DNA from 3 places in the Lonsdalea populi genome. Region 2 is predicted to be linked to each of the others. Evidence: predicted binding sites of a transcription regulator. Region 2 holds the regulator's gene; each other region holds the start of a gene.
The links. The regulator CRP, encoded in region 2, controls carbon source genes, mostly activating them, when cyclic AMP is high. The targets are predictions, from matches to a motif close to ATGTGANNNNNNTCACAT.
Positions count from the first base shown of each region.

Region 1: a site for CRP is predicted at 1,596-1,613, ahead of I6N93_RS11730 (PTS mannitol transporter subunit IICBA). Genes of this name have one in related genera too.
Region 3: a site for CRP is predicted at 6,141-6,158, ahead of pth (aminoacyl-tRNA hydrolase). Genes of this name have one in related genera too.

Region 1 is NZ_CP065534.1:2,669,790-2,680,700, reverse strand. It holds gene I6N93_RS17260 (hypothetical protein) at 46-300, shown strand; partial or broken gene I6N93_RS17255 (DUF2931 family protein) at 316-747, shown strand; partial or broken gene I6N93_RS11735 (PAAR domain-containing protein) at 993-1,258, shown strand; gene I6N93_RS11730 (PTS mannitol transporter subunit IICBA) at 1,872-3,854, shown strand; gene I6N93_RS11725 (mannitol-1-phosphate 5-dehydrogenase) at 3,926-5,071, shown strand; gene I6N93_RS11720 (MltR family transcriptional regulator) at 5,190-5,720, shown strand; TPP riboswitch at 5,955-6,051, shown strand; gene thiM (hydroxyethylthiazole kinase) at 6,087-6,881, shown strand; gene thiD (bifunctional hydroxymethylpyrimidine kinase/phosphomethylpyrimidine kinase) at 6,878-7,681, shown strand; gene psiE (phosphate-starvation-inducible protein PsiE) at 7,864-8,271, shown strand; gene yegS (lipid kinase YegS) at 8,293-9,195, opposite strand; gene trhP (prephenate-dependent tRNA uridine(34) hydroxylase TrhP) at 9,516-10,877, opposite strand.
Region 2 is NZ_CP065534.1:288,705-299,615, reverse strand. It holds gene kefB (glutathione-regulated potassium-efflux system protein KefB) at 1-1,019, opposite strand, end outside; gene kefG (glutathione-regulated potassium-efflux system ancillary protein KefG) at 1,022-1,573, opposite strand; gene I6N93_RS01355 (ABC transporter ATP-binding protein) at 1,701-3,605, shown strand; gene I6N93_RS01350 (LysE family translocator) at 3,646-4,251, opposite strand; gene I6N93_RS01345 (hydrolase) at 4,361-5,326, shown strand; gene I6N93_RS01340 (YheU family protein) at 5,328-5,558, shown strand; gene I6N93_RS01335 (phosphoribulokinase) at 5,684-6,553, shown strand; gene I6N93_RS01330 (OsmC family protein) at 6,591-6,998, opposite strand; gene crp (cAMP-activated global transcriptional regulator CRP) at 7,322-7,954, shown strand; gene argD (bifunctional acetylornithine/succinyldiaminopimelate transaminase) at 8,015-9,238, opposite strand; gene I6N93_RS01315 (aminodeoxychorismate synthase component II) at 9,354-9,935, opposite strand; gene ppiA (peptidylprolyl isomerase A) at 10,098-10,667, opposite strand; gene trpS (tryptophan--tRNA ligase) at 10,910-10,911, opposite strand, start outside.
Region 3 is NZ_CP065534.1:1,819,934-1,830,844, forward strand. It holds gene prmC (peptide chain release factor N(5)-glutamine methyltransferase) at 1-546, opposite strand, end outside; gene prfA (peptide chain release factor 1) at 546-1,628, opposite strand; gene hemA (glutamyl-tRNA reductase) at 1,675-2,931, opposite strand; gene lolB (lipoprotein insertase outer membrane protein LolB) at 3,141-3,761, shown strand; gene ispE (4-(cytidine 5'-diphospho)-2-C-methyl-D-erythritol kinase) at 3,765-4,637, shown strand; gene prs (ribose-phosphate diphosphokinase) at 4,749-5,696, shown strand; gene ychH (stress-induced protein YchH) at 5,778-6,050, opposite strand; gene pth (aminoacyl-tRNA hydrolase) at 6,342-6,929, shown strand; gene ychF (redox-regulated ATPase YchF) at 7,051-8,142, shown strand; gene I6N93_RS17455 (MerR family DNA-binding transcriptional regulator) at 8,233-8,379, opposite strand; gene I6N93_RS07945 (hypothetical protein) at 8,592-8,732, shown strand; gene I6N93_RS07950 (alpha/beta hydrolase) at 8,967-10,052, opposite strand; gene I6N93_RS07955 (LysR family transcriptional regulator) at 10,164-10,911, shown strand, end outside.

The DNA of each region.
Region 1 (10,911 bases), 1.5 Mb from region 2:
TACCGTTAGCAAGGAGCGGCGGCGTTTGATAGGGAATCAGGAAGCATGATGTCGAGACCTCTTTTTATTTTATTTGGCTTCTGCATGTCTTTGATGGCGTGCTCAACGGACAAGGCGGAGACGCGAGTCGATTGGAGCTATGGTTCAGGCAGCAATATCGATAGTTTTTGCACGACCAAGGCGACTTTTTATCTCGGTGGAAAAACGGTTTTCAGTTATCCCGGAGGGGGATGCAACGCGGGCGCACCGTATAAAGACATTATTGAAAAAAATTATTATTGGCCAGGGGGCGGAGGATGACCAACCGATGGCGTCCCTGTGCCTGACAAAGCTGAGATAGAGATGGTGTCGTTCCATGACCGTAAACGGTACCGCATCGGGGTCGATTTACCGGCGGATTTAGCGCAGCGGATGCGGCAGCGCTATCAGGTTAACGGACGAGTCGATCAACGTAATTGGCTCTATTTTGGTCTCGCACCTGGGGGCTATTATGAGGTGTTGTTAAAAGGCGATAAGTTGCGAGTTAAACCGGACCTATTGATTGCCCGCGGCATCGCTGAAGAAGTGAATGATAACTGGTACGACAAAAAAGTATCTGTGGCAGAACAATATGGCATCGACGATTTTGACAAAGAATACAGCGCGCTCTTTAAGCAACACCCCATCCCCCTCGGTATGGAATGGGCGCCGATCATGAATGCTTACCGCGCCAAGCAGCCGAAAACCGATCAGGAGCCGGTTGAATAAGTAAAGCGGATCACAACGCAGCGGCTTGACCGATAAGCTGCTGCGTTATCCGCCTGCGGTAGTCGAGTCTTCGCCAACCCAGGCACTTTCCGCCAGCAGGAGCCCAGCGTCAGCAAAGTGCGGCGGGTGCCCATGGGTGCGATATTCAGAGATTTTATCGGGCATAGATTTATCCTCATAACGAGACAACCGAGGGCTTTTCAATCCCGTCGTGTCAGCGGACTAATGAAGGAGAGACGAACATAATGGGAAACGCAGTTAAACTGGGCGATAAAGACACGGGACACGGCAGTCATCCGCCGACGGCGGTAATTGCAGCTCCTCGACGGTCAAGGTGGATGGTCTTTCGTTGGCCCGGCAAGGCGATCCGTTAGCCTCTCATGGTCATACGCGAAACATCAGCGGTGGTTCGTCGACGGTGATAGCTGACGGTAAGCCGGTCGCGCGTAACGGGGATACCGTTGACTGCGGCGGCGTACTAATCGGCGGGGGCACGGTAATCATCGGATAGTTCAGGCGATTTTAGATACAAAAACGCTTGTTTGAGCTAACGGTTCGGCTCACCGATATCTTCGCTGGCCCAGGGCTAACGTATCGGTGAGCGGCATTGCGCTTTTCACTCCTCGTCCGCCGCTCCCACCACGATATCACCCCCGCTTTTTCGCCATCGATTTTCTCTTTACTCCTGACGCTGCCGAAGTTTCCCAAACCTGTAATTAAATGACATTTCCCAGGGCTCTCTTCAATAAAAGAGGACGAGCAAAGCCGTCAGGCCGGGTTCAGGTCTCCGGATGGCGAAATGTCGTGTGACATTCATCACAATGTTAAAACAAAGTTGCGCGCTCGCTACGTGATGTGAGTCACAAAAACAAGGCGATGGCGCGTCATTTGTTAACAATGTGGCTGACTTTCAGCTCCGATTTGTGATGGCGATCTCGCTAAAGCCGGGTTGGAAGGGGGGAGGTGGGTGATCTCAGTCACAAATTCCCCTCGGGGTACTAGGGGTGAAAACGGCGTGATAGAGTCGATTTGTCTACAGAACGACCGATGGTTTTTGGCGAAACCATCTCACTATTACGACGCGCACCATCCCTTAGCGCGTACCACCGAGGGGAGTGAGTTTTATGCTATCACCAACTGTTAAGGTCAAGATACAGAATTTTGGCCGCTTCCTCAGCAACATGGTGATGCCCAATATCGGCGCATTCATCGCCTGGGGCCTGATCACCGCGCTGTTTATTCCAACCGGCTGGCTGCCAAATGAGACTTTGGCCAAACTGGTCGAACCCATGATCACCTACCTGTTGCCGCTGCTGATTGGTTATACCGGCGGCCGGCTGGTAGGCGGCGAACGCGGGGGGGTCGTGGGGGCTATCACCACGATGGGTGTCATCGTCGGCGCAGACATGCCGATGTTCATGGGGGCGATGATGGCCGGACCGCTGGGCGGCTGGGCGATCAAACGCTTCGACCGCTGGGTTGACGGCAAAATCAAAAGCGGCTTCGAAATGCTGGTCAACAACTTCTCGGCTGGGATCCTCGGCATGCTGCTGGCGGGACTGGCTTTTCTGGCCATCGGACCGCTGGTCTCATCGCTGTCCAAGGTGCTGGCGACCGGCGTGAACCTGCTGGTGCAGGGCAACCTGCTGCCGTTGACCTCGATCTTCGTGGAGCCGGCGAAAGTCCTGTTCCTCAACAACGCCATCAACCACGGGATTTTCTCGCCGCTGGGGATCCAGCAGGCGACGGAAACCGGCAAGTCGGTGGTCTTCCTGATCGAAGCCAACCCCGGTCCGGGACTGGGCCTGCTGCTGGCCTACATGTTCTTCGGAAAGGGCAGCGCGAAACAATCAGCCCCAGGCGCCGCCATCATTCACTTCTTCGGCGGTATCCATGAAATCTATTTCCCGTATGTCCTGATGAATCCGCGCCTGATGCTGGCGGTGATCCTCGGCGGCATGACCGGTGTCTTCACGCTGACCCTGTTCAACGCGGGGCTGGTCTCTCCGGCGTCGCCCGGCTCGATCTTCGCCGTTCTGCTGATGACGCCCAAGTCGTCGCTGATCGGCGTGGTGCTCTCCATTATGCTGTCCGGGCTGGTGTCTTTCATGGTCTCTGCGGTCATGCTGAAACGCGTGCCGGTGGGAGATGAAGAAGATAACGGTCTGGCGGACGCAACCCGTCGTATGCAGAGCATGAAGCAGAAGTCGAAAGGCGGCAAAGCGCCGGGCGTAGCCCGGCCACAGCCCGCTATGCGCGCGACGCTGGATGCCTCACAGGATCTGAGTTTGGTGCGAAGGGTCATCGTGGCCTGCGATGCCGGAATGGGGTCGAGCGCGATGGGTGCGGGCGTGCTGCGCAAGAAGATAAAGGATGCTGGACTGACGCATATTTCGGTCACGAATATGGCGATCAACAGCCTGCCGGAAGAGGTCGATCTGGTCATAACCCACCAGGATCTTACCGAACGAGCGTTGCAGCACGCGCCGCACGCGATTCATCTTTCCCTCAGTAACTTCCTCGACAGCAGCCTGTACAACGAGCTGACGACCCGGCTGCTGGCGGCGCACCATCCCGTTGCGGCGAACGATAACCGGCTGATTAATCAAACGATTGTCGCTGCCAATGATAACTGGTTCGACCCGGCTGAGTATGAATCCAACCTGTTCGAGCTGGGCGAAAGCAACATTTTCCTCAATCTCCAGGCCGACGACAAAGAGCAGGCCATTCGCTTTGCGGGCGAACAGCTGGTAGCGGGGGGATACGTGGAGCCAGCCTACGTCGAGGCGATGCTGGAGCGCGAGGCCATGACCTCAACCTATCTGGGCGAGTCCATCGCCGTACCGCACGGTACCGTTGAAGCCAAAGACCGCGTCCTGCGCACCGGCGTCGTGATTTGCCAATATCCGCAAGGGGTGCGGTTCGGCTCCGAGCCGGACGACGTCGCGCGGTTGGTGATTGGGATTGCGGCCCGCAATAACGAACATGTTCAGGTGATTGCGCATCTGACCAACGCCCTGAATGACGACGGCATTATCGAGCGGCTGACGGAAACCCGCAGCGTGCAAGAGATGCTGGAGCTGCTCTCCGGCGAACGCGTGGCGTAAGGTCACTGGACCGGCGTTCGACCGGTCCGTGCGTTCTGCTTAACGGTTTTGACAAGATATCGAGGTCTATAATGAAAGCGATTCATTTTGGTGCAGGCAATATCGGTCGTGGTTTCATCGGCAAACTCCTGGCGGACGCCAAGTCCGAGCTCATTTTCGCCGACGTCAATCAGCCGCTGGTGGATCAACTGGCCCATCAGCAGCAGTACGAAGTACATGTCGTCGGAGAGGCGTCGCGCGTTGAACGGGTAAACCGCGTCAGCGCGGTGCACAGCGGCAGCCCCGACGCCATTAACGAAATCGCCCGAGCGGACATCATCACCACCGCCGTCGGGCCGCAGGTGCTGAGTAAGATTGCGGGCACGTTGGCACAGGGGCTGATTGCACGGCATGAGCGCGGCAATCAGCAGCCCCTGAATATCATCGCCTGCGAAAACATGGTGCGCGGCACCAGCCAGCTCCGTCAGCATGTCATGGCGGTGTTGCCCGAAGCGTTGCACGCGTGGGTCGACGAGCATGTGGGCTTTGTGGATTCGGCCGTGGACCGCATCGTGCCGCCCAGCGCCGCGGCGAACGACGATTCGCTGGAGGTGACGGTCGAAACGTTCAGCGAATGGATTGTCGACAGCACGCAGTTCAAGGGCGATCTGCCGGTTATCGCCGGGATGGAGCCTACCGCCAACCTGATGGCTTATGTCGAGCGCAAGTTGTTTACGCTCAATACCGGCCACGCAATTACCGCGTATCTTGGGTGTCTGGCGGGTTACCGGACGATCCGCGAAGCGATACTCGACGACGCGGTGCGCGCGGTGGTGAAAGGTGCGATGCAGGAAAGCGGCGCGGTGCTGATCAAACGCTACGGTTTCGATCCGGCGCAGCATGCAGCGTATATCGACAAGATCCTCAGCCGTTTCGAGAATCCGTATCTGCATGACGACGTAGAACGCGTGGGCCGCCAGCCGCTGCGTAAACTGGGTGAAGGCGATCGGTTAATCCGGCCGCTGCGCGGTACGCTGGAATACGGGCTGCCGCATCGTAACCTGCTGATCGGCATCGCCGCGGCGCTGAAATACCGTAGCGTTGAGGATGTGCAGGCGCGTGAAATGACGGCGCTGATAGATGCGAACGGCGTTGAAAAGGCGCTGGTTCAGATCGCCGGACTGGAAGATCGCCCCGAGGTTGTCACGCAGGTGGCAGCGTTGTATCACTCTCTGTAACGCAAGGTGAAAAACGATACTGATGCCAGAACAGCGTTATTTTCCCGAAGGTAAACGTCGGGTAGAGACTACCGAGCCGCACTCGGCGCAGAAAAAGGTGCCGCAACCCCAGACGGGGATGGAAGACGCGCAGGCGTTCGAAAGTCACATTCTTGAACGCCTGAATGCCAGACCGACCGTGCCGGGGTTTATCCAGGCGGCGGTCGAACTTCTGGCCGAGGCGATTGACCATCTGGTCCTGCAAGCGTTCCGTAAGGATGATTATGCCGTTAAATATGCCGTGGAACCGCTGTTGGAAGGCAGCGGCCCGCTGTCAGCGCTGCCGGTTCGCCTCAAGCTGATCTACGCACTGGGCGTTATCAGCCGAGACGAGTATGAAGACGTTGAACTGTTGTTGGCGTTAAACAATGAGCTGGAGCATAACGGGCAAAGCTACCGTTTCACCGATGATGAAATTCTGGGGCCGGTCAGCATGCTGCATGGTATTACGCCGCTGCCGCCTCAGTTCAACTCGCATTTACCGGAAGATGGGGTGGACACCTCGCTGCTGGAGATGCAAAAACAGCGCTATCAGCAGCGCATCCGGTCCTCGCTGGTGTTGTGCATTACGGATCTGGTCTCGCGCCTGTACCACAAGACGGCTTTCTGACCGGCGTCATGCCGGGAGAGCCGTTCTCGCTGAGGATGAAATACCGACGCCGTGAAATCCGTGCGGCGTCGGTCCTCTTTTTGAATCTTACCGGTTATGCCGGTAGTCCTTTCTTCCCGCTTCATCCCTCCTTTTCTTGCTTCCGATCTTCGCGCTACACCGTTTTGACTCTTGCCGACGCGCCGTGATGGCAGACCGTCGTTGACCTTTGCGCCGCCAGGCCGAATAATCATGAACGTTGACTCGGGGTGCCCTTCCATATGAAGGCTGAGAAAGACCCGTACCACCTGATCTGGATAATGCCAGCGTAGGGAAGTCATGGAGTCTCACCGGCTCCCGCCTTCTTGATCGCCGGTTGGGAGACTTATGAATACTCGACCTGTGCCGTTCCCGTCCGCGCTTGCGGCGGATTCTCTGAAACACTTTCACCGCCGTTCCCCTCTGATTCACTGTCTGACCAATGATGTCGTGCAAAGCCTTACCGCCAATGTGCTGCTGGCGCTGGGCGCGTCGCCCGCGATGGTGGTGGAGCGCAGCGAAGCCGCGCAGTTCAGCACGTGGGCGGATGCGTTGCTGATCAATGTCGGCACGCTGGAACCGGTCCGGGCAGACGCCATGCGGTTTGCCGTGGCGAGCGCCAATCGGGCTAATCGCCCCTGGGTGCTGGACCCGGTCGCCGTCGGGGCGCTGACTTTTCGCAGCGACTTCGCCCGTGAACTTCTTGCGCTGCGGCCTGCTGCCTTACGCGGTAACGCTTCAGAAATTCTGGCGCTGTCCGGCGCCGCCTCGCAGGGGCGCGGGGTAGATAGCGGCAACACCTCGCTGGCCGCTCTGCCAGCGGCGCGGGAGCTTGCCCGCCGCTGGTCCGTTTGCGTGGCGGTGACCGGCGAGGTGGATTACGTCACCGACGGCGAGCGTGACTGGGCGGTGGCGGGCGGGGATTGGCTGATGACCCGCGTCGTCGGGACCGGCTGCGCGTTGTCGGCGGTGGTGGCGGGATTTTGTGCGCTGCCGGGCGATCGCCTGCAGCATATCGCCGCCGCCTGTGCGGTAATGTCCGAATGCGGGCAGCGTGCCGCCGAAGGCGCGACCGGTCCCGGCAGTTTTGTGCCGCGGTTTCTCGACCAGCTGTTTACGGCGGCGGAGGCGGCCGCAAAATGAAACGCATTAACGCATTGACGATTGCCGGCACCGATCCCAGCGGCGGCGCGGGTATTCAGGCCGACCTGAAAACGTTCTCCGCGCTCGAAGCTTATGGTGCCAGCGTGGTGACGGCGCTGGTGGCTCAAAACACGCGCGGCGTGCAGTCGGTCTGTCGCATCGAACCCGCCTTTGTCGGCGCTCAACTCGACTCGGTGCTCAGCGATGTGCGGATAGACAGCGTCAAAATCGGCATGCTGGCCGAGGCGGATATTGTGGAGGTCGTCGCCGAACGGCTGATCCGCTATCCGGTGCCGTTCGTGGTGCTGGATACGGTGATGTTGGCGAAAAGCGGCGATCCGCTGCTGCAACCGCAGGCGATCAAATCGCTGCGTCAACGGCTGCTGCCGCAGGTTTCGATCATTACGCCGAATTTGCCGGAAGCGGCGGCGTTGCTGGCGCGTCCGGTCGCTGAGAATGAAAACGAGATGCGGGAGCAGGGCGAAGCGCTGCTCGCGTTGGGCTGTCAGGCTGTGTTGATGAAGGGTGGCCATCTTGCCGGCAGCGAAAGTCCGGATTGGTTGTTCGCCACCGGGGAGCCGCCGCAGCGTTTCTCGGCGCAGAGAGTCAATACCCGCCATACTCATGGTACGGGCTGCACGCTATCGGCGGCGTTGGCGGCATTGCGTCCCCGTTGTAACGACTGGTCGGCCTGCGTGACCGCCGCCAAAGCCTATCTGCAAGGGGCCTTACAACAGGCGGATACGCTGGAAGTCGGTCAAGGAATCGGGCCGGTGCATCATTTTTACCGCTGGTGGTGATGCCTATCTCTGCGGAAGATGAAATTTACATGGACAGTCTCAGGGGCTACCGGTAATTTTGTGACCGGCGTCAGGTTTTTCCGGCCGATTCACGACGTCCGCGGGGGAAGCCGCACACAGCAATAGCAGTCTGCCGCCGGCGTAGATGCAGAAAAAATGAAGGATGGTTAGGAGTCATGTACATGGCAGGTTCAACGCGTTCGATCATGATCGCCAAAGGGTTACAAACGATACTCAATATAGGTTTACTGGCTCTCGCTATTATTCTGGTGGTGTTTTTGGGTAAAGAGACGCTGCATCTGGCGAAGGCATTGATGGTCAGCAGTGAAAGGGATTCCACTTACCTGTTGATTGAAAGTCTGGTGGTGTATTTTCTGTATTTCGAATTTATTGCGTTGATCGTGAAGTATTTTGAGTCGGGATACCATTTCCCGCTGCGCTATTTTGTCTATATCGGGATCACCGCCATCGTGCGGCTGATTATCGTCGACCACAAAAATCCCACCTATACCCTGATCTACGCAGGCGCGATTTTGATCCTGGTAGTGACCTTGTATCTGGCGAACAGTCAGCGCCTTCGACGCGAATAGCGGTATCTCGGCCCCGGTCGACTACTCGCGCAGCAGCGGGCAAGGGCTGGGGAAACGGCAGCGCAGCGCTGCCGGCACCACCTCGATACGAAAGTGTTTATCGGTCAGCGGCTCGCCATCCAGGTTAAACGTCATCTCATTCGGCGCGGTGACTTCCAGCCACGGCAGGGCGGTCGTGATCATGTTGGGATTCTCGCCGCCCGACATCAGGGCCTGCATCATATTCGGCAACAGCTCCTTCGCCGACAACACGCGCAGTTGCAGCAGTCCGTCATTCAATACCGCCTCCGGACACAGTTGCTGTCCGCCTCCGGCCTGACGACCATTGCCGATGGCGATGACCAGCATATCGCCCTCCCAGTCAAAATCCGGACCTTTGACCTGACAGCGTTCGGCCTTCAGCATGTCGATGCGCAGCAGCGCGTTTAGTACATAGGCCGCGCCGCCCAGGGCAGATTTCATGGCGGCGGGGGTTTCGGTGGTGATGCGGGTAGCGAAGCCGCCGGTCGCCACATTGATAAAGTAGTGGCGGTCGTTGACCTGAGCCAGATCGATAGCGGTGGCGCGGCCCAGTATCGCCAGCCGCAGCGCCTGCTGCAGGTCGGCCGGAATCCGGCAGCTGGCGGCGAGATCGTTGGCCGTGCCCAGCGGCACAATCCCCAGGCAGGGGCGGTGTTCCGCTTCCTGATGCGCCAGCGCCACCGCGACTTCATTGATGGTGCCGTCGCCGCCGGCGGCGATCACGTTGTCCGCCTCTAGCGCCATTGCCTCTTGGATATAGCGCAACGCATCGCCGTGCTCCCACGTAACGCGTAGGTGCAGAGAATAACCTTCTTCGCGCAGGGTTTTCACCGCCTGACGCAGCTCGTCATTTTGGCTGCTTTTGCCGTTTAAAATGATAAGAGATTGTGGTTTTTGCGCCATGTCGGCGTACTCCCTGAAAAGACCTTGAGGAAACCGAAAATGGGGCGAACCTACACAGAGCGCCTCCGAAAATAGTGTAGTCAGCGTAGCAGAAAAGCGTGGCGCGGGGGCAGTGGATACGTGACGGGGAAACGAAGAAAAGAAAAAGCCAGCTCAAGGGAGATTGAGCTGGCGAAGGAGGTGGTTCCTGGTCGCGTAACTACGCTTATTTTTCGTTCTGTATTTTCTCAGCGGTGGAATAGTAACCTACCGCATCTACCATTGATGTGATCCAATTCTAAAAAACGTCAAAACAGTTTCCTGCTCTGACTGCCGGCACCTTATTTGGCGTGAGGATTACGGGTACTGGTCCCCGGCAGATTGCGCAGCAGCAATGCATATTCCAGCGAGATGTCTTCCGGCACGGGCAGGTAGACGATATGGCCGTTGCCCGGTGCGATGTCGGTAGTCTGACCTTTACCATTCTGCATCCCTTCAATCGTGAACTGCACGTTGCCGCCCGGCGTCATCATTTCCACGCTATCGCCGCAGGAGAACTTGTTTTTCACCGCGACTTCCGCCAGACCGTGACGGCGTTCGCCGGTGAATTCGCCGACAAACTGCTGACGGTCGGACACCGAATAGCCGTATTCGTAGTTCTGGTAGTCTTCGTGGACGTGACGGCGCAGGAATCCTTCGGTATAGCCACGGTGAGCCAGTCCTTCCAGCGTCTGGAGCAGCGACGGGTCAAACGGTTTCCCCGCCACGGCGTCGTCGATAGCGCGACGGTACACCTGCGCGGTGCGGGCGCAGTAGTAGAAGGACTTGGTTCGGCCTTCGATTTTCAGCGAATGCACCTGCATCTGTGTCAGGCGTTCCACGTGCTGGATCGCTCGCAGGTCGCGGGAGTTCATAATATAAGTGCCGTGCTCGTCTTCGAACGCGCTCATGTATTCGCCGGGGCGCTGGCTCTCTTCCAGCATAAAGACCTTGTCGGTCGGCTCGCCGATGCCCAGCGTGGGTTCGACATTGGCGACCTGAATCGGCTCATGCATATGCACGATATTGCCCACATCGTCTTCTTTGCCTTCCTGCACTTTGTATTCCCAGCGGCAGGCGTTGGTGCAGGTGCCCTGATTGGGATCGCGTTTGTTGATGTAGCCGGAGAGCAGGCAGCGGCCGGAATAGGCCATGCACAGCGCGCCGTGAACGAAAATTTCCAGCTCCATCTCCGGCACCTGCGCGCGGATCTCTTCAATTTCCTGCAGAGACAATTCGCGCGACAAAATGACGCGGCTCAGCCCCATCTGCTGCCAAAATTTTACCGTCGCCCAGTTGACCGCATTGGCCTGTACCGACAGGTGGATCGGCATTTGCGGGAAGTTTTCACGCACCAGCATGATCAGGCCCGGATCGGACATAATCAGCGCATCCGGCTGCATGTCGATAACTGGCTGTAAATCGCGCAGGAAGGTTTTGATTTTGGCGTTGTGCGGCGCGATGTTGACGACGACGTAGAATTTTTTGCCCAGCGAATGCGCTTCGTTGATCGCCTCGGCCAGCGTCTGATGATTGAATTCGTTATTGCGCACGCGCAGGCTGTAGCGGGGCTGGCCGGCATAAATCGCGTCAGCGCCATAAGCGAAGGCGTAACGCATATTTTTCAGCGTACCGGCCGGAGACAGTAGTTCCGGTTTAAACATGGGGTTCTCTCAAGTCTGATCTCAGGTCAGGCTG
Region 2 (10,911 bases):
AGCACAAAGGCGAACTCGCCTCCCTGGCTAAGCACACCGGCGAACTGAAGCCGCTCCGATGAGCGCAGTCCGTAGATCCGCGCCAATACGTAGAGGATAAGGCCTTTGACGGACACCAGAATCATCACACCGAGCAGCACCTCGGCGAGGTTGGCATACAACACGCCAAGATTGAGCGCCATTCCCACCGAGATGAAAAACAGCCCCAGCAGCAAACCTTTGAATGGCTCAATGGAAATTTCCAACTCATGACGATATTCGCTTTCCGCCAAAAGCACGCCAGCAATAAAGGTGCCGAGCGCCATCGACAGTCCCAGCGCTTCCATAAACAGCGCGGAGCCCAGTACCAGCAGCAGCGCAGCGGCGGTAAACACTTCGCTCACGCCGGAAGCGGCAATAAACCGGAACAGCGGGCGCACCAGATAGCGGCCGCCGATCAGCATGCCGCCGAACGCCAACACCTTCATGGCCACCATCTGCCAATCATCGATTTGCCCCTGAACGCCGGACAGAATAGGGATCAGCGCCAACGCGGGTATGACCGCCAAATCCTGAAACAACAAAACGGAAAAACCGAGCTGTCCGGACTCGTTGCGGTTCATCCCTTTTTCACGCATCAGCTGTAGCGCCATCGCCGTGGATGACATCGCCAGCCCAATCCCGCCAATCAAGGCCGACTGCCAGGAAAATTGGCTCATGAACAACACGCCGCCCAGTAGCGCGGCACTGAGCAGTACCTGAGCCGCGCCGATACCGAAAATAGATCGCCGCAGTTTCCACAATTTGGCAGGATTCAGTTCGAGCCCGATGATGAACATCAGGAACACGACGCCCAGTTCAGAGAAGTGCAGAATGGCGGAAACGTCGCGAATAAAGCCCAGTCCCCAGGGACCGATGGCGATACCGGCCAGCAAGTAGCCCAATACTGCGCCGATACCGAGGCGCGCCGCGATAGGCACCGCCAGTACCGTGACGAATAAAAATAGAACACCCGCGCTCAGGGTGGCAGCGCTATCCATACTCAGAGCCCTCCCTCGGACAAAGGCGCCGCCAGCCAATCCCCGTAGTGATGGGCGTGTTCGCGCAATGCGTCGCGCGACATCCGTCGCGCGTTGTAAATCACCAGCGGCGTCATCCAGCGCATATGGCACATGGTCGCCGTCATCTCGAAAGGTCGCAGCACGTCATCCATAAATGAGTGCTGATGTCCCTCCGGGGTATAGCGGGATACCGGCTCGCCGGTCGTCACCACGCTGCGCCAGTATTTGCCCGATAGGGCATTGCCGCCGACGCCGTTGGCGAAGCCTCGGCTCAATACGCGGTCCAGCCACTCTTTCATCAATGCCGGGCAGCTATAGGTATAAAGGGGATGTTGAAGCACGATGATTTGATGCTCTCGCAGTAACTGTTGTTCATGATGGATATCAATAAAGAAATCAGGATAGTGCGCGTACAAATCATGTACCGTCACATGTTCCAGACCCCGAGCGGATTGCAATAACAGCTTATTCACAACCGAGTCCTGTAATTCCGGATGGGCAAAAAGCAGCAAAATCTTGGGTGGCTGCGACATCATTCCCCTCCAAAGCGTCGTCATCGTCGATATTTTCCGCTACCATGCAGCGCAGCGGGGATTGCCAGGACGCTGACGCCCTGAAACTTGATCCATAATTTAACATATTCTTATTACTTGGCGCTTTATGATTGTCTTCTCCTCTTTGCAAATTCGACGTGGTACGCGGGTACTGCTGGATAACGCCACGGCGGCCGTCAATCCGGGTCAGAAAGTGGGTCTGGTCGGTAAAAACGGCTGCGGAAAATCGACGCTGCTGTCCCTGCTGAAAGGAGAAATTGGCGCAGACGGCGGTAATGCCACTTTTCCTCAGCACTGGTCCCTTGCGTGGGTGAATCAGGAAACGCCAGCGTTGGAGCGTCCTGCCATAGAGTATGTGATAGACGGCGACCGCGAATTTCGCCAGTTGGAAAGCGAGCTGGCGAGTGCCAACGAACGCAACGACGGCAATGCTATCGCCCTCGTGCACAGCAAGCTGGATGCGGTCCTCGCCTGGTCGATCCAATCCCGCGCCGCCAGCCTGCTGAACGGGCTGGGATTCAGTCAGGAACAGCTGCAACAGCCCGTCAGCACTTTTTCCGGCGGCTGGCGTATGCGTCTTAACCTGGCGCAGGCCCTGCTTTGCCGTTCCGACCTTCTGCTGCTGGACGAACCGACCAACCATTTGGATCTCGATGCGGTCATCTGGCTGGAAAAATGGCTCAAAAACTATCCCGGCACACTGGTGCTGATTTCTCATGACCGGGATTTTCTTGATCCTATTATTAACAAGATTTTGCATATCGAGCAGGAGTCCCTGTTCGAATACACCGGCAACTACACCTCGTTCGAACAGCAGCGAGCAACGCGGCTTTCTCAGCAGCAGTCGCTGTATGAACATCAGCAGGAACGCGTCGCGCATTTGCAGCATTACATTGACCGTTTCCGCGCCAAGGCAACCAAAGCCAAGCAGGCGCAGAGCCGTATCAAAATGCTGGAAAAAATGGAGCTGATTGCGCCAGCGCATGTTGATAACCCGTTCCGCTTCAGTTTCCGCGCGCCGCAGGCGTTGCCCAATCCGTTATTGCGGATGGAGAAAGTGAGCGCAGGCTACGGCGACAAGCTGATTCTGGAATCCATCAAGCTCAATCTGGTGCCCGGCTCGCGCATCGGTCTGCTCGGCCACAACGGCGCCGGGAAGTCCACGCTGATTAAACTGCTGGCGGGAGAGCTACAGCCGCAAAGCGGCGAAGTCGGGCTGGCGAAAGGCGTCCGTTTGGGTTATTTCGCTCAACATCAGTTGGAGTACCTGCGTGCGGATGAATCGCCGTTACAACATCTGACCCGGTTGGCCGAACAGGAAACCGAACAACAGTTACGTGACTATCTGGGCGGCTTCGGGTTCGGCGCCGACAAGGTGGTAGAGCCGACCGAATGCTTCTCGGGCGGCGAGAAAGCGCGGTTGGTGTTGGCGCTAATCGTTTGGCAGCGCCCTAACCTGCTGCTGCTCGATGAACCGACTAACCACCTCGACCTGGATATGCGTCAGGCGCTGACCGAAGCCTTGATCGATTTCGAAGGCGCCCTGGTCGTCGTCTCGCACGATCGCCATCTGATTCGTTCCACGACGGACGATCTGTATCTGGTTCACGACCGCCGGGTTGAGTCGTTCGACGGCGATCTGGAGGATTATCAACAGTGGCTGCTGGATGCCCATAAACAGGACGCCAGCGACTCGACGCCGGCGAAAGATAGCGCCGGCAATAGCGCTCAGGCCAGAAAAGACCAGAAGCGGCGCGAGGCTGAACTGCGCACCCAAACCCAGCCGCTGCGTAAGCAGATCACCAAGCTGGAGCAGTACATGGAGAAGCTGAATACCCAACTGGCCGAGCTGGAAAACCGCCTGGCGGATACGGCGATTTACGAAGCCAGCCGCAAAGCGGAGCTGACGACCTGCCTGCAGGAGCAAATCGCGGTCAAAGGCGAACTGGAAGAGACCGAAATGAGTTGGCTGGACGCGCAGGAACAGCTTGAGCAGATGTTGCAGTCCTGACAACGCCGGGCGGGCGTCATCGCCAGCCCAGACGTTTTAGTCAATGCCAGATCATCAGCACGCAGGCGGCGGTCAGTAGCCCCATGAACAGGTTGAAGATCCGCCAGGCTCGTCGGCTGCGCAGCATTTTACCGATCATCGTGCCGAACCCCAGCCAGACAATCCCAGCGATCAAATTCACGCTGAACATGGCGATGCTGATGGCGATGACTGAACCCACGTATTCCCCGCGGGAGAGGCTAAAACCGGCTACGGCACCCAGCGCCATCAGCCAGGCTTTCGGGTTCAAAAATTGCAGCAGTGCGCCCTGATAAAGAGGCATCGGTCGCGGCGGCGCCGTTTGCGTGTCGAGCTTCTCATAGCGCGCGCTGGCGATTTTGAACGCCAGCCACAGCAGATAGGCGCTACCCAAAATTTTGAGCGCGAGATGAAGCGAAGGATAGAGTAGAATCAGGCTTCCCAATCCCAGCGCAGCCAGCAGCAGTACACTTTGCATCCCGATCATGATGCCGACCATCAGCGGCATGGAGCGGAGAAAACCAAAATTAGCAGCGGAAGCGGTGAGTAGCATATTATTGGGGCCTGGGGTAATCGCTGCAACCCACAGGAAGCCAAGCATGGAAAGGAATAGATTGAAGTGCGCCATGTAATTGAAAAGGCCTTCTAACAAACGAAATTTGCAGTTGTTCAACCTAGCAGCGTGATGTCGCCGGTACAAGCTTTTGACTATGAATATTCATCCCACGACTAGCCAGATGTTTCGTCCCCTGGCCAGTATGTACAACCCCCATTTGCAAACCTTGCTTCCCCGTCTGTTACGGCGACGCGCACTGCTCAAGCCACTCTGGCAGACGCTTGAACTGCCGGACGGCGATTTTCTCGATCTGGCCTGGAGCGAAGATCCCATGCTGGCCCGCGATAAACCGCGGGTGGTTTTGTTCCACGGACTGGAAGGCAGTTTCTACAGTCCCTATGCGCACGGTCTTGTGGCGGCCTGCCATCAACGGGGCTGGCTGGCCGTCGTCATGCATTTTCGCGGCTGCGGCGGCACGCCCAACCGCACGCCCCAGATGTACCACTCCGGAGAGACCGAGGATGCCCGCTATTTTTTGCGCTGGCTGAAGTCGACTTACGGCGATGCGCCTACCGCGGCCATCGGCGTCTCGCTGGGCGGCAACATGCTGGCCTGCCTGCTCGGTCAGCAGACGGAAGAGCCGTTGCTTGACGCAGCGGCCGTCGTGTCCGCGCCGCTGATGCTGGAGCCTTGCTGCCGCCATATCGAAAAAGGCTTCTCACGCTTTTATCAGCACTATCTATTGCGGCTGTTGAAACGTAATGCTATCCGCAAACTGGCGGCCTATCCGGATACGCTACCGGTTCACCTGCATCAACTGAGAAAAATTCGGGGACTGAGGGAGTTCGATAACATGATTACCGCTCGTATTCATGGTTTTACCGACGCCAATGACTATTATGCGCGCAGCAGCGCCCTGCCCCTGCTGCCGAACGTCCGCACGCCGCTGTTGATCGTCCACGCCAAGGACGATCCGTTCATGACGAAGGACGTCATCCCTGCGCTCACGTCGTTACCGCCTAATATTGAGTATCAGTTGACGAAACACGGCGGACATGTCGGTTTCGTGGGCGGCTCATTATTAAAACCGAAACTGTGGCTGGAGCAGCGCATTCCCGACTGGCTCACCCCACATCTGGAGCGATGAGGTGATTATTCCCTGGCAAGAACTCGCGGCGGATACGCTGGAGAATCTGATTGAGTCTTTCGTCCTGCGCGAAGGCACCGACTACGGCCAGCATGAGCGCACGCTGGAACAAAAGGTGGCGGACGTCCGCCGCCAGCTGGAAAGCGGCGAGGTGGTGCTAGTCTGGTCCGAACTGCATGAAACGGTTAACCTCATGCCGCGCACCCAGATCAAAACCGGGCACGATTTGTAACGGCATTGCCGCTGCCCGTTGATGCAAAAATGGCGTGGCGCATCGGCGCAAACAGGGTAACAATGAAGGTCGAATTCCCGGCGTTCCCCGCTGGGTTTTACCGTCTATTGTGGAGTGGCAGCACTATGTCGCATCAACACCCTATCATTGCCGTGACCGGATCAAGCGGCGCCGGCACGACCACTACCAGCCTGGCGTTCCGAAAAATTTTTCAGCAGCTGAAAATCCGCGCCGCAGAACTTGAAGGCGACAGCTTTCACCGCTACACCCGTCCGGAAATGGACATGGCCATCCGCAAAGCGCGAGATCTGGGCCGCCACATCAGTTATTTCGGCCCGGAGGCGAACGATTTCACCCTACTGGAACAGGCATTCGCCGACTATGGCAGCCAGGGGACCGGTCAGAACCGCAAATATCTGCATACCTACGACGAAGCCATTCCCTACAACCAGGTGCCCGGCACATTTACGCCCTGGGAAGCCATGCCTGATCCGACGGATGTGTTGTTCTATGAGGGCTTGCACGGCGGCGTCGTCACCGAGCAGCACAACGTAGCTCGCCATGTCGACCTGCTGGTCGGCGTCGTGCCTATCGTGAACCTCGAGTGGATCCAGAAGCTGTACCGCGACGTTAACGAACGCGGGCACTCGCGTGATGCGGTCATGGACTCCGTCGTCCGCTCGATGGAAGACTACATCACCTATATCACACCGCAGTTTTCCCGCACCCATATCAACTTCCAGCGGGTGCCGACCGTCGATACGTCCAACCCCTTCGCTGCGAAAGCGATCCCGTCGTTGGACGAAAGTTTGGTGGTCATTCATTTCCAGCGCCTGGAGAATATCGACTTTCCCTATCTGCTCACCATGCTGCAAGGGTCGTATATTTCTCATATCAATACGCTGGTGGTGCCCGGAGGCAAAATGGGACTGGCGATGGAATTGATCATGACGCCGCTGGTGCAGCGGCTTCTGGAAGGCAAGACGATAAAGTAAGAGCCTAAGGATCCGGCCTGGGCAGGCCGTATACGGCTCAGTCGAGGGTTATCACCTCGTGGCTATGAGTGATATTGACCGCCGCTCCCAGCATTAGCGCCACCGAGCAGTATTTGTCTGCCGACAGGGACACCGCACGCGATACGGCCTGTTCGGTCAACTCCTTACCGGTCACGATGAAATGCAGGTTGATGGCAGTGAACAGGCGGGGCGCTTCCTGTCTGCGCTCGGAGGTCAGGCGCACCTCGCAATCCGCCACATCGTGACGTCCTTTTTGCAGAATAGACACGACGTCGATAGCGCTGCATCCCCCCGCCGACATCAATACCACTTCCATCGGACTCGGCGCTTTGTCGCCCGCATTACCATCCATAATAATCTGGTGGCCGGAGGCGGATTCGCCGATAAACGTTAACCCCTCAACCCATTTTACCCGCGCTTGCATAGTCTTTCACTCCCACTCAACTTTTTTTGAAATTTTATCGCGCTTATGCAGAAAATGCCTGTGTATCAAGGCGTAATTATGCTGAAGCGAGACAACACAAGACAGTACTCCCAACCTGTGTTACAAACAGAGGCAGCATCCGGTGCGTTCTGCGCAATGCTGAAAACAGCAGTTTGCAGAGTCACCTGACAGAAAGGCTTCAGTCAATTTCCTGACATATTTCCGCCCAACGGAATTTGAATTATAACTAGAGTTATCATGCCTTACAGGGAACTCTGAGCCCTGTGATTTACGTAGTGAATTACAACAGAGGATAACAGCGAATGGTTCTTGGCAAACCGCAAACAGACCCGACTCTTGAATGGTTCCTTTCTCATTGTCATATCCACAAGTACCCCTCAAAGAGTACGCTGATTCACCAAGGTGAAAAAGCAGAAACGCTTTACTACATCGTAAAGGGTTCCGTTGCCGTATTGATAAAAGATGAAGAAGGAAAAGAGATGATCCTTTCCTATCTGAATCAAGGGGATTTCATTGGTGAGCTAGGCTTGTTCGAAGAGGATCAGGAACGCAGCGCATGGGTGCGAGCCAAGAGCGCCTGCGAAGTTGCCGAGATTTCCTATAAAAAATTCCGCCAGCTGATTCAGGTCAATCCCGATATTCTGATGCGTTTGTCATCCCAGATCGCTCGTCGCCTTCAGGTCACCTCACAGAAAGTGGGCAACCTGGCGTTTCTTGACGTTACCGGCCGCATTGCACAAACGCTGCTAAACCTCGCCAAACAGCCTGACGCCATGACGCACCCGGACGGGATGCAGATTAAAATCACCCGTCAGGAAATCGGTCAGATCGTGGGCTGCTCTCGCGAAACCGTGGGTCGAATTCTGAAGATGCTGGAAGATCAGGAGCTGATTTCAGCGCACGGTAAAACCATCGTGGTCTTCGGTACGCGTTAATCTCAACCACTCGACTCGTGAACAGCGCGCAACGCGCTGTTCACTCTTCGTCTAAAAATGCTATTGGCCGTTTACCACCTGTGCGACCGCTTTCGCAAACAGCGCCATCCCCTCATCAATATCGTCCAGTTCAATCACCAGCGACGGCACAAACCGAATGACGTCCGGTCCAGCAACCAGGATCATGACGCCTTGCTCGGCCGCGGCCGTCAGGAAATCACGCGCCCGTCCATGCCATTGGGGTTTCAGCTGAGCGCCTAATAAGAGGCCCATACCGCGAATGCCGTCAAAAATGTCAAACTGTTCATTAATGGCTTCAAGCGCGGAAATAAAGCGATCGTGCCTGGCGGAGACGCCTGACAGCACTGCGGGTGTATTGATCACATCCAGCGCCGCTTCCGCCACCGCACAGGCCAGAGGATTGCCGCCGTAAGTGGTGCCATGAGTACCGACCTTCATGACAGAAGCGACGTCTTCGGTGGTCAGCATCGCGCTGATGGGGAATCCGCCGCCCAGCGCTTTGGCGGTGGTCAGAATGTCAGGCGTCACGCCATAGTGCATATAGGTAAACAGTTCGCCGGTACGCCCCATGCCACACTGCACTTCATCAAACACCAGCAGCGCCTGATTGTGATCGCACAGCTCCCGCACGCCTCCGATAAACGCCTGCGTGGCTGGCAGCACGCCGCCTTCGCCCTGCACCGGCTCCAACACCACGGCGCAAGTGTGATCGTCGATCACCGCCTTCACCGCATCCAGATCGTTGAACGGCACATGAATGATATCGGCGGGCTTCGGCCCGAATCCATCGGCGTACTTCGGCTGACCGCCTACCGACACGGTAAACAATGTGCGGCCATGAAAGGCCTGATGGAAGGCGATAATCTTAGTTTTATAGGGGCTGAAGCGTTCGATGGCGTAATGACGCGCCAGTTTGAAGGCCGCTTCGTTGGCTTCCGCGCCAGAGTTGGCGAAAAACACGCGTTCGGCGAACGTTGCGGCAATCAGCTTGCTCGCCAGTCGCAACGCCGGCTCGTTGGTGAAAACGTTGCTGGTATGCCACAGCGTTTCGCCCTGCGTTTTAAGGGCATTCACCAGCGCAGGATGGCAATGACCCAACGCTGTAACGGCAATACCTCCGGAAAAATCGATATATTCCTTACCCTGCTGGTCCCATATCCGGCTACCTTTCCCCTTTACCGGTACAAACTGGGCCGGCGCATAAACAGGAAGGATTACCTTATCGTATGTATCGCGCGTCACCGCGGTTTTATCTGTTGCCATCTGCTGCCCCGCTTTTACGATTTCATGTCTCAGTGAGAATATAGTCATCAAATATGCATAAAAAATCAGATTCAGGCAATCAATAACCCATCTGGAAAGCAAATCAGCGGCGGACTCATTTTCTGTGCAGAAAATTGCGCAACAACTGGTGTCCCTGCTGGCTCAGAATACTTTCCGGATGGAACTGTACTCCCTCCAGCGGTAGGCTGCGATGGCGTATCCCCATGATTTCATCCATTTTACCTGCGCTATTTTCTGTCCAGGCGGTGATTTCAAAGCAGTCTGGTAAAGAAGCACTTTCAATAATTAAAGAGTGATAGCGCGTCACCGTCAGCGGCTGCGCCAACCCGGTGAAAACGCCGACGTCACGATGGCGGATAGGCGAGGTCTTCCCGTGCATGACTTCGCGCGCGCGCACAACCTGAGCGCCGAAGGCCTGCCCCAACGCCTGATGCCCCAGACAGACGCCCAGAATCGGCAACTGTCCGGCAAAATGACAAATGGCTTGCAGCGAGATGCCCGCCTCGTTCGGCGTACAAGGACCCGGCGATATCACCAGATGCTGCGGCGACAGGCGCTCAATCGCGTCGAGACTCAGCCCATCATTACGCTTGACCACCACCTCCTCGCCCAGCTCGCAAAAATACTGGTACAGGTTGTAGGTAAAGGAGTCGTAGTTATCTATGATCAGTAACATTCATCACTCTGAAACTGGCTGGCGATTACCGGGAGAATGCCCTGCTATCGCGCAGAAAGAGGCTTTGAGACGGGACAGGGCAGTCAGGCATTCTCCCGACGAGCTATGCCGGGAGCACGCTGTACACAGTCTCGACGAACAACGCCTGAACTGACTACCTAATTATTTGATAATCTTGGCGGACTGGATAACGATCGGCTGGATGGGCACGTTCTGGTAAGGCCCGACGTTCTCGGTCTGCACCTGAGAAATTTTATCCGCCACATCCATGCCCTTCACAACTTTCCCGAAAACGGCATAGCCGAAATCGCGCTGACCGTGATCCAAAAAGGCGTTATCCGCCACGTTGAGGAAGAACTGGCTGGTCGCACTGTCTTTCTCGCTGGTACGCGCCATCGATATGGTGCCGCGCAGATTACGCAATCCGTTGTCAGCTTCATTTTTGATCGGCGGGTTGGTCGCCTTCTGTTTAAGGTCGCTGGTGAATCCCCCCCCCTGAGCCATGAATCCAGGGATGACGCGGTGGAAAATAGTGCCGTTATAGAAACCGCTATCGACATAACTCACAAAATTTTTCACTGACTCTGGCGCTTTTTGATCGTCCAGCGCCAATTCGATATTGCCGGCCGACGTGGTAAGCAACACATGCGTTGACGCGGTTGCAGCAAATGCTGGCGAGAGCGCAGACAAGGTAAATACGGTCGCTATCGTTGCCAATATACGTTTTGACATGAAGAATTCCTTTTAGGGGCCAACTACAGAAATCGTATCGATTGTAAATAGCCGTCTGCCTGCGCGCTACCGATTTACCTTTTTTTACGCAGGATTGAAAAAACGCGCCGACCGCTGTACGGCGGCTGATAAAACGCTGTTTACGGCGGCAACATGAGAATCGCTGACCTGAAACAAAAAAGACGAGCCGTCGGGCTCGTCTTCGAATCTCGTGGATATCGGCCTAGCGGGCGTTCTACGGCTT
Region 3 (10,911 bases), 1.5 Mb from region 2:
ACTCACGATAAGGATGAAGCGTTGTCCTTCAACCCTAGAAAACCAGCTTCCTTGAGTAAAATAGGCGTTGCTGATGCCGAGGCGCTGCGCGTTTTCCTTTGCTAACGTGACCGCCTCGAGCTGAATATCGACGCCCTGTACGCGGCAATCCGGACGCTCGCTGGCGATAGCTAATGCGATAGCGCCCGTGCCGGTGCCTAAATCCAGTATGTCAGCAGGCTCCGCCGGAAGATAACTCAGAGCGTGTTCGACCAGACACTCGGTATCCGGCCGCGGTATGAGCGTGGCGGGAGAAACGGTCAGCTGCAGCGACCAGAACTCTTTTTGGCCAGTAAGATAGGCGACCGGCTCACCGGCAACACGCCTTTCCAGCAATTGCGACAGTTGCCTCTGTTCTGCCTCAGACAACATGGTTTCGCCAAACGCCATGATAAAAGTACGTGCTTTCCCCGTCGCGAAACCGAGCAGGATTTCCGCATCGCGCCGGGGACTATCACTGTCCTGCAACCGTGCAATGGCCTGCTGCAGCCAGCGTTGATAATCCATTACTCTTGCTCGGACAGTGCGGCCAGCTGGTCGGCCTGGTATTCCTGCACAATCGGCTGGATCAGCATATCCAGTTTGCCTTCCATCGCTTCATCCAGACGGTATAAGGTCAGGTTGATGCGGTGGTCCGTCACGCGTCCCTGCGGGAAGTTGTAGGTACGGTTACGGTCGGAACGTTCGCCGCTGCCTAGCAGGTTTCGGCGCGTTGAAGCCTCTTCCAACTGACGCTTTTGCACTTCTGCGGCACGGATGCGCGCACCCAGCACGGAAAGCGCTTTGGCTTTGTTTTTATGCTGCGAACGCTCATCCTGACATTCAACGACGATGCCGGTAGGAATATGCGTGATGCGGATAGCGGAATCGGTGGTGTTGACGTGCTGGCCGCCCGCGCCGGATGAGCGGAAGGTATCGATGCGCAAATCTGACGGATTGATCTCCGGCAGTTCAGCTTCCGGCACTTCCGGCATCACGGCCACCGTACAGGCGGAGGTATGGATGCGCCCCTGAGATTCCGTCGCCGGGACACGCTGTACGCGATGGCCGCCGGACTCAAACTTCAACTGTCCGTATGCACCATCACCGATCACTTTAGCGATCACCTCTTTGTAACCTCCATGCTCGCCATCGCTGGCGCTGACCATTTCCACCTTCCAGCGGCGTGATTCTGCATAGCGGCTATACATACGGAAGAGATCGCCGGCGAAAATCGCGGCTTCATCGCCGCCGGTGCCGGCACGAATTTCCAGATAGCAGTTGCGATCGTCATCAGGATCTTTCGGCAACAGCAGCACCTGCAGTTGCTGTTCCAACTCCTCACTTGCGGATTTTGCTTCGCTTAGCTCTTCCTGCGCCATTTCTCGCATTTCAGCATCGTCCATCATCGCTTCCGCCGTGGCAATATCTTCCTGCGTTTGCTGCCAGCACTGGAAACAACGGGTAATGTCGGTCAACTGAGCATATTCCCGGGACAACGCGCGAAAACGGTCAATATCGGCGATCGCGCCGGGATCGCCCAACAGCGCCTGGACCTCTTCATGGCGCTCTTGCAGTGTTTCCAGTTTGGCAACAATAGAAGGCTTCATGCGTGGTGTTATATCCTGTCGTTAATCGAAAAGGGTGAGAAGGATGCTAGTTCAAGCCGAGGCTGTCACGCAAAATTTGCAAACGGTCCTGATCGCCGTCGCGGGCAGCCTGCTGAAGAGAGATGGTTGGTGCATGAATTAAACGGTTAGTCAGGCGATGCGTCAGCTCTTGCACGATAGCTTCCACGTCCCCGCCCTGCTGGATCGACTCCAGCGCCTTGGACGTCATTTCCTCACGCAACATATCCGCCTGAGAGCGGTAGTCACGAATGGTTTCTACCGCCGTCTGCGCACGCATCCAGCCCATAAATTCCAAGCTTTCCTGCTGAACGATCGTTTCGGCCTGCACGGCAGCGGCTTTGCGTTGCGCCAGATTCTGCTGCACGATTGCATGAAGATCGTCCACGCTGTATAGGTAGACGTTGGGCAGCTTGCCGACTTCCGGCTCAATATCGCGCGGTATCGCAATATCCACCATCAGCATAGGGCGGTTACGCCTCACTTTAAGCATGCGCTCCATCATCCCTTTCCCAACAATAGGCAACGTGCTGGCCGTGGAACTGATGACGATATCCGCCTGCGCCAGTTGGCCGTCCAGCTCGCTCAGCGTAATGACTTCTGCCCCCACCTTGTCGGCCAAGACCTGTGCGCGTTCACGCGTCCGGTTGGCAATCCACATACGCTTGACCTGATGTTCGCGCAAATGACGCGCCACCAGCTCGATCGTTTCACCGGCGCCGATCAGCAGGACATTGACCTCCGCCAGCGATTCGAAAATCTGACGTGCCAGCGTGCAGGCGGCAAAGGCGACGGAGACAGCACTGGCGCCGATATCTGTTTCGGTACGGACGCGTTTCGCGACCGTAAAGGATTTCTGGAACAGACGTTCCAAGTCGCCTGACAGAGAACGTTCACGCTGAGATTCCGCAAACGCTTTTTTGACCTGGCCAAGAATCTGAGGTTCGCCAAGGATTAAGGAATCCAGACCGCTGGCGACACGCATCAGGTGGCTAACAGCCGCATTGCCCTCATGCCAATACAGGCTTTTACGCACGTCGTCCGCGCTAAGGTGATGAAACTCGCACAGCCAGTGAATGAGCTGTTCACGCCGATTCTCTTCGGCTTCCACGCTCAGATAGAGTTCAGTGCGATTACAGGTGGATAGCAGTACCCCACCCTGTATCAGCGGTTGCTGTAACAGGCTGTGCAGCGCTGCCCCAAGTTTATCCTGCGAGAACACAATGCGTTCCCGCAAAGAAACCGGAGCCGTTCTATGATTAATGCCAAGCGCAAGCAGGGTCATGAGTCTTTGAGTAATACCGATATTAGTATGGACTTCATCCGTGGGGGCATTCTACTTGAACCCTCCTTTTAAGAAAAGTGAAGGGATAGGCCCCATTGACGGCACTTAAATAATTTTCGGCGGCGATAACAATCATTGACGATAAACATGAAGCCCGCTAGCGTGACACCTTATCCCGCATTTTTCCTGTTCCAGAGGACCCCATATCCATGTCAAAAAAATGTGTCCGTTGCCTGCAATTACTGCCTCTCGCGAGTATTTTGCTAACGGCCTGTAGTACGCGACAGCCAGAATTACCCGGGCAAAGTCCGACTTCCCCACAGTGGCGGCAGCATGAACAAAAAGTACAACATTTGAGCCAGTATGAGACCCGCGGATCCTTTGCCTATATTTCAGATAGGCAAAAACTTTATGCCCGCTTCTTCTGGCAACAAACTTCTGCGCAAAACTATCGTCTGCTCCTGACCAACCCTCTCGGCAGCACCGAGTTGGAGTTGAAAGCACAGCCGAATAGCGTCCAGATTACCGATGGCCAGGGAAAACGTTACGTGGGAAAAGATGCCGAAGACATGGTGCGCCAGTTGACCGGTATGGATATCCCGATAAATAACCTGCGCCAATGGATTGTAGGCCTGCCCGGCGACGCCCAGCAGTTTACGCTCGACCAACACTATCTGCTGCACACAGTAACCTATCAACAAGGCGGACAGAGCTGGAACGTCAATTATCAGCAGTACACCGATAGCATTATGCCAATGCCGAAGAGCCTCGAATTAAGTCAGGGCGAACGGCGCATCAAGCTGCGAATGGACAACTGGATGGTTCAGTAAGCCATGTCGACGAATAAAATAACCTGGCCGTCTCCGGCCAAACTGAATTTGTTTCTCTATATCACCGGGCGTCGGGCTAACGGTTATCACGATCTGCAGACGCTGTTTCAGTTTTTGGATTACGGTGACACGTTAACCATCATCCCTCAGGCGGGCGAAACGATTTCGCTGTTGACCGACATGAACGGCGTTCCCGCTGAGCAAAATCTCATCGTTCGAGCGGCCACATTGCTGCAGGCGTATTGCCGTCAGCAAAACCGACCATTCTCCGGCGCTGACATCGCCATCGCTAAACGGTTACCGATGGGCGGCGGACTGGGCGGCGGTTCGTCGAATGCCGCCACCGTGCTGGTTGCGCTAAATTATTTGTGGAAATGCGGCTTGCCACCCGAAACGCTGGCAGAGCTGGGTTTACAACTGGGAGCAGATGTACCGGTGTTTATTCGTGGTCACGCCGCCTTCGCGGAAGGCATCGGCGAAGCGCTGACGTTCGTCGAGCCGGAAGAAAAATGGTATCTGGTCGCCCACCCTGGCATCAGCATCTCGACGCCGGAGATATTCAACGCTCCCGATCTCAAGCGGGATTCACCGGTGCGTACATTGCAGGCGTTATTGGCTTATCCCTTCGCCAATGATTGTGAACCTGTAGCGAGAAAACGTTTTCGTGAGGTTGAACAGCTACTTTCATGGCTGTTAGAATACGCCCCGGCGCGCTTGACCGGCACAGGCGCTTGTGTGTTTGCAGAGTTCGACACCGAGTCTGCTGCTCGTCATGTGCTCGACCAAGCCCCGGAAAATTTAAACGGTTTTATTGCTCGCGGTGCTAATGTATCTCCCTTGCAACAAACGCTTTCCGGACTACCCGAGGGTCGCTAAAAAACCACCGGCATCAGTGGTGTTTTAACGCTCTTTACCCATACCCGTATGCATATTCTTCCTACCCAGTGGGTCGAGTATTTCTCTGGACGCAAGCTTGAGGTTCTTCTCGTGCCTGATATGAAGCTTTTTGCTGGTAACGCCATCCCGGAACTAGCGCAACGTATTGCTAACCGTTTGTACACCAGCCTTGGTGACGCCGCCGTCGGTCGCTTTAGCGATGGTGAAGTCAGCGTGCAAATCAACGAAAATGTCCGTGGTGGTGATATTTTCATTATCCAGTCCACCTGCGCACCGACCAACGACAACCTGATGGAGCTGGTTGTCATGGTTGATGCTCTGCGCCGTGCTTCTGCTGGACGAATTACCGCGGTAATCCCCTATTTCGGCTATGCTCGCCAGGACCGTCGCGTCCGCTCCGCTCGTGTGCCGATTACGGCAAAAGTTGTCGCTGACTTCCTTTCCAGCGTAGGTGTTGACCGCGTTCTTACGGTTGACCTGCATGCTGAGCAGATCCAGGGGTTCTTTGATGTGCCGGTAGACAACGTATTTGGTAGCCCAATCCTGCTGGAAGACATGCTGCAGCAAGATCTGGATAACCCGATCGTTGTCTCTCCGGATATTGGCGGTGTCGTTCGCGCTCGCGCCATTGCGAAACTGCTTAACGATACGGATATGGCCATCATTGATAAACGTCGTCCTCGCGCCAACGTTTCTCAGGTGATGCATATTATCGGTGACGTCGCGGGTCGTGACTGCATCCTGGTGGATGACATGATTGATACCGGCGGTACGCTGTGCAAAGCTGCAGAAGCGTTGAAGGAGCGCGGTGCGAAACGTGTGTTTGCCTACGCCACTCATCCAATTTTCTCCGGCAATGCCCACGACAACATCAAAAATTCTCAGATTGATGAAGTGATTGTCTGCGACACCATCCCTCTGGCTGATAACATCAGAGCGCTGCCGAATGTGCGGTCGCTGACGTTATCAGGCATGCTGGCTGAAGCCATTCGCCGCATCAGTAACGAAGAATCAATCTCTGCCATGTTCGAACACTAATCGTTCACGTCAGTGATGTAAGAAAATGCCATCGATTTTCCGGTGGCATTTTTGTTGGTGCAGCCCTACGTTGACGAACCGTTAGGGAAGACGCTCTGTACGGCGACAACGTTTATCGAAATGTTTAACCCACCAATAGCGGTCCGACACCGAATCCCTACCGCCAATGCGTGCGCCGATGAGCCAGACGATCGCCCCGGAAAATATTCCCATCAAATCCAGATAGCGCCCCGATCCCGGCAGGTGCCAATCCGGCAATTGGCTGATGATGGCATAAGCGACACTGGCCACCATCAGCACGAGGCCGATACTCATCAGCAGATTTCCTGTCATAACAGCATGTTTGCGTCTCATATCCACCTCCTGAAAGGGTTTGACTGATAACGGGGATATCCTAGCAATCCCTCTTATTAGTCAAAATTATAGGCGCTGTGCCAGTCGCTGTTGCGGAGACGATCACATAAAATGAATAAAAAACAGTCATCTTACCTACAATTTATTGTCAGTCTGCGGACAAATAGCGGCTTTATACCCTGGGGCGGGTGTGATATTGGTGATCCCCTCCCCCTGAGTGTAAACTAGCGGGCCTGTTATTTGTCTCTGACTTCAGCGTTACTGGCGTAACGCCCTATCTGGAAAAGTATCGTGAGCAGTATCAAACTGATTGTGGGGCTGGCGAATCCGGGTGCTGAATATGCGGCTACCCGCCATAACGCGGGCGCCTGGTATATCGACCGTTTGGCCGAATCCCACCGCCAGCCGCTCAAAGAAGAAAGCAAATTTTTCGGCTACACGTCGCGCCTGGCGTTAGCGGGACATGACGTTCGTTTATTGGTGCCGACCACATTTATGAATCTTAGCGGCAAGGCCGTGGCGGCGATGGCGACGTTTTACCGCATCCAGCCTGATGAAATTCTGGTCGCACACGACGAGCTGGACCTGTTGCCCGGTGTCGCCAAACTTAAGCTGGGTGGCGGCCACGGTGGTCACAATGGGCTGAAAGATATCATCAGCAAACTCGGGAATAACCCGAATTTTCACCGACTGCGTATCGGCATCGGCCATCCGGGTGACAAAAATAAAGTCGTTGGTTTCGTTCTGGGCAAACCGCCCGTCAGCGAGCAGACTTTGATCGATCAGTCCATTGATGAAGCCTTAAGCTGTAGCGAAATCATGCTGCGCGAAGGCATGGTCAAAGCGATGAATCGGCTGCATGCCTTCAAGGCATCTTAAGGTTTGATGGGGTCAGTCGCATAACGCCCCTGCATTTGTGTATAATTGGGCGTAATTTTCGTATTCAGACGGGCTGTTGCATTAACAGTCTGATTAACAAGTTATTTAAGGTGATGTAAACATGGGATTCAAATGCGGTATTGTTGGGCTGCCTAACGTGGGTAAATCCACCCTCTTCAACGCGTTGACTAAAGCAGGTATTGATGCGGCCAACTTCCCGTTTTGTACCATCGAACCGAACACCGGCGTTGTACCGATGCCGGATCCGCGTCTGGACAAACTGGCCGAAATCGTCAAACCGCAGCGCACCCTGCCCACCACGATGGAGTTCGTGGATATCGCCGGTCTGGTTAAAGGCGCCTCTAAGGGCGAAGGTCTGGGCAACCAGTTCCTGACCAACATTCGTGAAACTGAAGCGATCGGCCATGTCGTTCGTTGTTTCGAAAACGACAACATCATCCATGTTAACAACAAAGTCGATCCGGCTGATGATATCGACGTCATTAACACCGAACTGGCGTTGTCCGACCTGGATACCTGCGAACGCGCTATCCACCGCATCCAGAAAAAAGCCAAAGGCGGCGATAAAGACGCTAAAGCTGAGCTGTCAGCTTTGGAAAAATGCCTGCCACAGTTGGAAAACGCCGGTATGCTGCGCGCTATTGACCTGAGCGACGAAGAAAAAGCCGCTATCCGCTATTTGAGCTTCTTGACGCTGAAACCGACGATGTACATCGCCAATGTCAACGAAGATGGCTTCGAAAATAACCCGTACCTGGATCAGGTGCGTGAAATCGCAGCGAAAGAAGGTTCCGTCGTGGTTGCCGTTTGTGCCGCCGTTGAAGCGGATATCGCCGAGCTGGATGACGAAGAACGCGATGAATTTATGGCTGAGCTGGGACTGGAAGAACCGGGACTGAACCGCGTGATCCGCGCAGGCTACGAGCTGCTCAACCTGCAGACTTACTTCACCGCTGGGGTAAAAGAAGTACGTGCGTGGACTATCCCTGTCGGCGCCACGGCTCCTCAGGCCGCCGGTAAGATCCACACCGACTTCGAAAAAGGCTTCATCCGCGCCCAGACCATCTCCTATGAAGACTTCATCGCTTACAAAGGTGAGCAAGGCGCTAAAGAAGCCGGCAAAATGCGTTCAGAAGGTAAAGAGTACATAGTGAAAGACGGCGACATCATGAACTTCTTGTTTAACGTCTGACGAATTTTTCGGAACTCAGGAGCGCTCGGTGGATTGGGCAGGCCTTTTGAAATCAATGGGTCGCTAAACAATACGCTCTGCTGAGCGTTCCTATTGTTCATCAAAGTCCAGAAAATTCGGGATTAAGCCGATACGCTCGTAGTCACGCAGGGTGTAGGCTGTCAGGCCCGTACATTTGGCGACTTCATTAATGGTCAGATGAAATTCTATGTGATGATCCTGGAAGATAGAGCGCACTCTAAATCAAGCACTTTTATACCTGATAAAAACCTGCGCAAGATCGCTCGCTGAACACTCACCTACAGATACCTGTTTGCATTGGCTTGAAGCGTCTAGCGTCAAGCTATGACTCACCTCCTTTTCGAACCCGATTCCCAGTCTTCGCGGTCTGTCGCGTGTGCCAGCCAGCGAAAGCAAGGCAGTGGCAGATCCAGAGGTTCTATCACGCCTTGCGTGACGACAGAGGGTATCCGGAAACTGCGCTGCTCCTGATCGCGCTGACCGCCTTCCGCCCTGGGGAGGCGGCGGATGCCGAGTGGGACGAGTTCTATCTTGGTGATGCGTTGTGGCGTCGACCCTGGAAAAGATGAAGGCCTAGCGTGATCATGTCAGCACGCTGTCGACGCAGGCCATTGCCGTAGTACGGATTCAGGCCTGATGCGATTGAGCGGCAACTGGCTCATGTGCAGAGCAACAAGATGCGAGCAATCTACAACAAGGCACTGTTGCTGGTACAGAGAAGATCTTTGCTACAGAATTGGGCTAACTATTTGGGAGGATCTAAAATTCGGCAAAGACGAGTCTGGGGCATCATAACTGCATCCTCAATTAATGAAATGCGGGTCGGACGAAACGGTAGAACCACCCTGCGCTCGTTTCGCAAGCGGTTCTGTAAAAGCCAATATGGCATCCAGGAATTTCTGACGATCTGCCGTGGGTTGCAGGTGAACGTAATGAGAGGCACCTGCTATCTGGACTGTGGTTATTGATTCAGCCTCTGTCAGGTGTGATTTCAGTGTCGTTACATCAGTCGGACGCGACCAGAAGTCACGTTCCGAACGCAGTATTAGTACATGGGAACGAATGAATGACGCGTCAAATAATTGGTGTCCGTTCACCAGTTTTAGCGTATCCGATGTAGGACCTGACGGGAATCGGAAGCTGGGCGGTTTGCGTGTGTTGGTGGTCGCATCGCCTTCCATCGACAACTGTGCGTAGCGTGCGAGGAACTCCTCGTTGACTCCCTCGCTGCGCCAACGTCCAACCAAGTTCTCCACGGTTGCGAACCGATAGGCACCGAACCGGGAACGATCCAACTCTGTCGGTGACAGTGGATCACCAAACTCCTGCTGTAACGGCCATTTCCCCGGTGGCCCACCATAGGCCGCGTTGTAGTAAATCAAATGCGAGATACGCTCCGGATACAGGCTGGCATAATGGCCCAGCCACTGAGAACCCGTCGCCCAGCCAATGGCAACAAGCCGTTCATCACCAGGATGCCGACGACGGATTTCCTTCACCGCTGCGGAGATATCACGCACGGCCTCGTTTGACCTGACGGCGACGGGACCATTGCGCGCTTCAGGGGTATCCTGCATTTCGGGGGGGAATTCCGAGCGACCAAATCCTCGGATATCCATTAGATATACCCGATGTCCTGCCTTTGCAATCTCTTGTGCCGCCGATGTGCTGGGAGCATCCACATCCCAACTGGCCAGCACTCCTGATCGACCACCATTGATCATCAACATGGGGCCGCGATCGGATGTTGATGCTGTGTCACGCAATTCACGAATAAATATTCTTAGGCCGTCTTCATTGGTGATGGTGAAGTCATGCCGGACGGTTTCGGCCATGCAGGGAAATGCCAGCAAAAGGCTCATGCAAGCCGTGGTCAGTATATGTTTCATATGCTTACCCTCAGTTAGACAACTAGAAATTGTTAGAAATTGAGCTTAAGAGTGGAATGTGATGTTATCAATGTCATTAAAAGGCATCGACTGATGTATGCGGAGGTATCAATGGAGTTTAGTCAGCTACGCCATTTCCTGGCCGTTGCTCGGACACTGCATTTCGGCAAGGCTGCCGAAGAATTGGGCATGGCCCAGCCGCATCTAAGCCGGGTGATTGCACGATTGGAAGCAGAACTGGGCACATCGTTGTTCCTTCGTACCAGCCGCAAGGTACAACTCACTAATGCAGGTGAGGTTTTTCGACTAGAGGCCCTTGAACTAGTAAGGGGTGAGCAGCGAGCAAAGGGGCTAGCTCGTGCCGCCTCGGCCCAGGGGAAACACATTTTACGTATCGGTTTTGTCTCCGCAGCCTTGTATTATTTGCTGCCAGCTATGCTGCGTGAACTACGTGCCACGCATGCTGACGTGAACACAGAACTAATAGAAGCGTCAACGCAGGAACAACTAATTTTACTTTCTGGCGGTGATATCGACATTGGGTTGGGCCATCCACCGGTCGAACAACCAGACCGTATCGTGAATGAACTGCTCTTTCGTGACCACTTTGATGCTTTACTACCATCAGAGCACGATTTGGCTAGCAAACCCTTTGTTTCCTTTTCTCAACTAGCCGCCAATCCTTTTGTGCTCTTTCCTGAGAAGCAAGGCCCGGTCCTATTCGCTGCAATACGAGATTTGTGTCGGTTGGCAGGGCATCCCATGAATACAGCCCAGACCGCAACTAGACTGCACAGTCAGTGTTCTCTTATCGCAGCTGGCTTGGGTGTAGGGCTGGCCCCCGTACAATCGCGCAGCT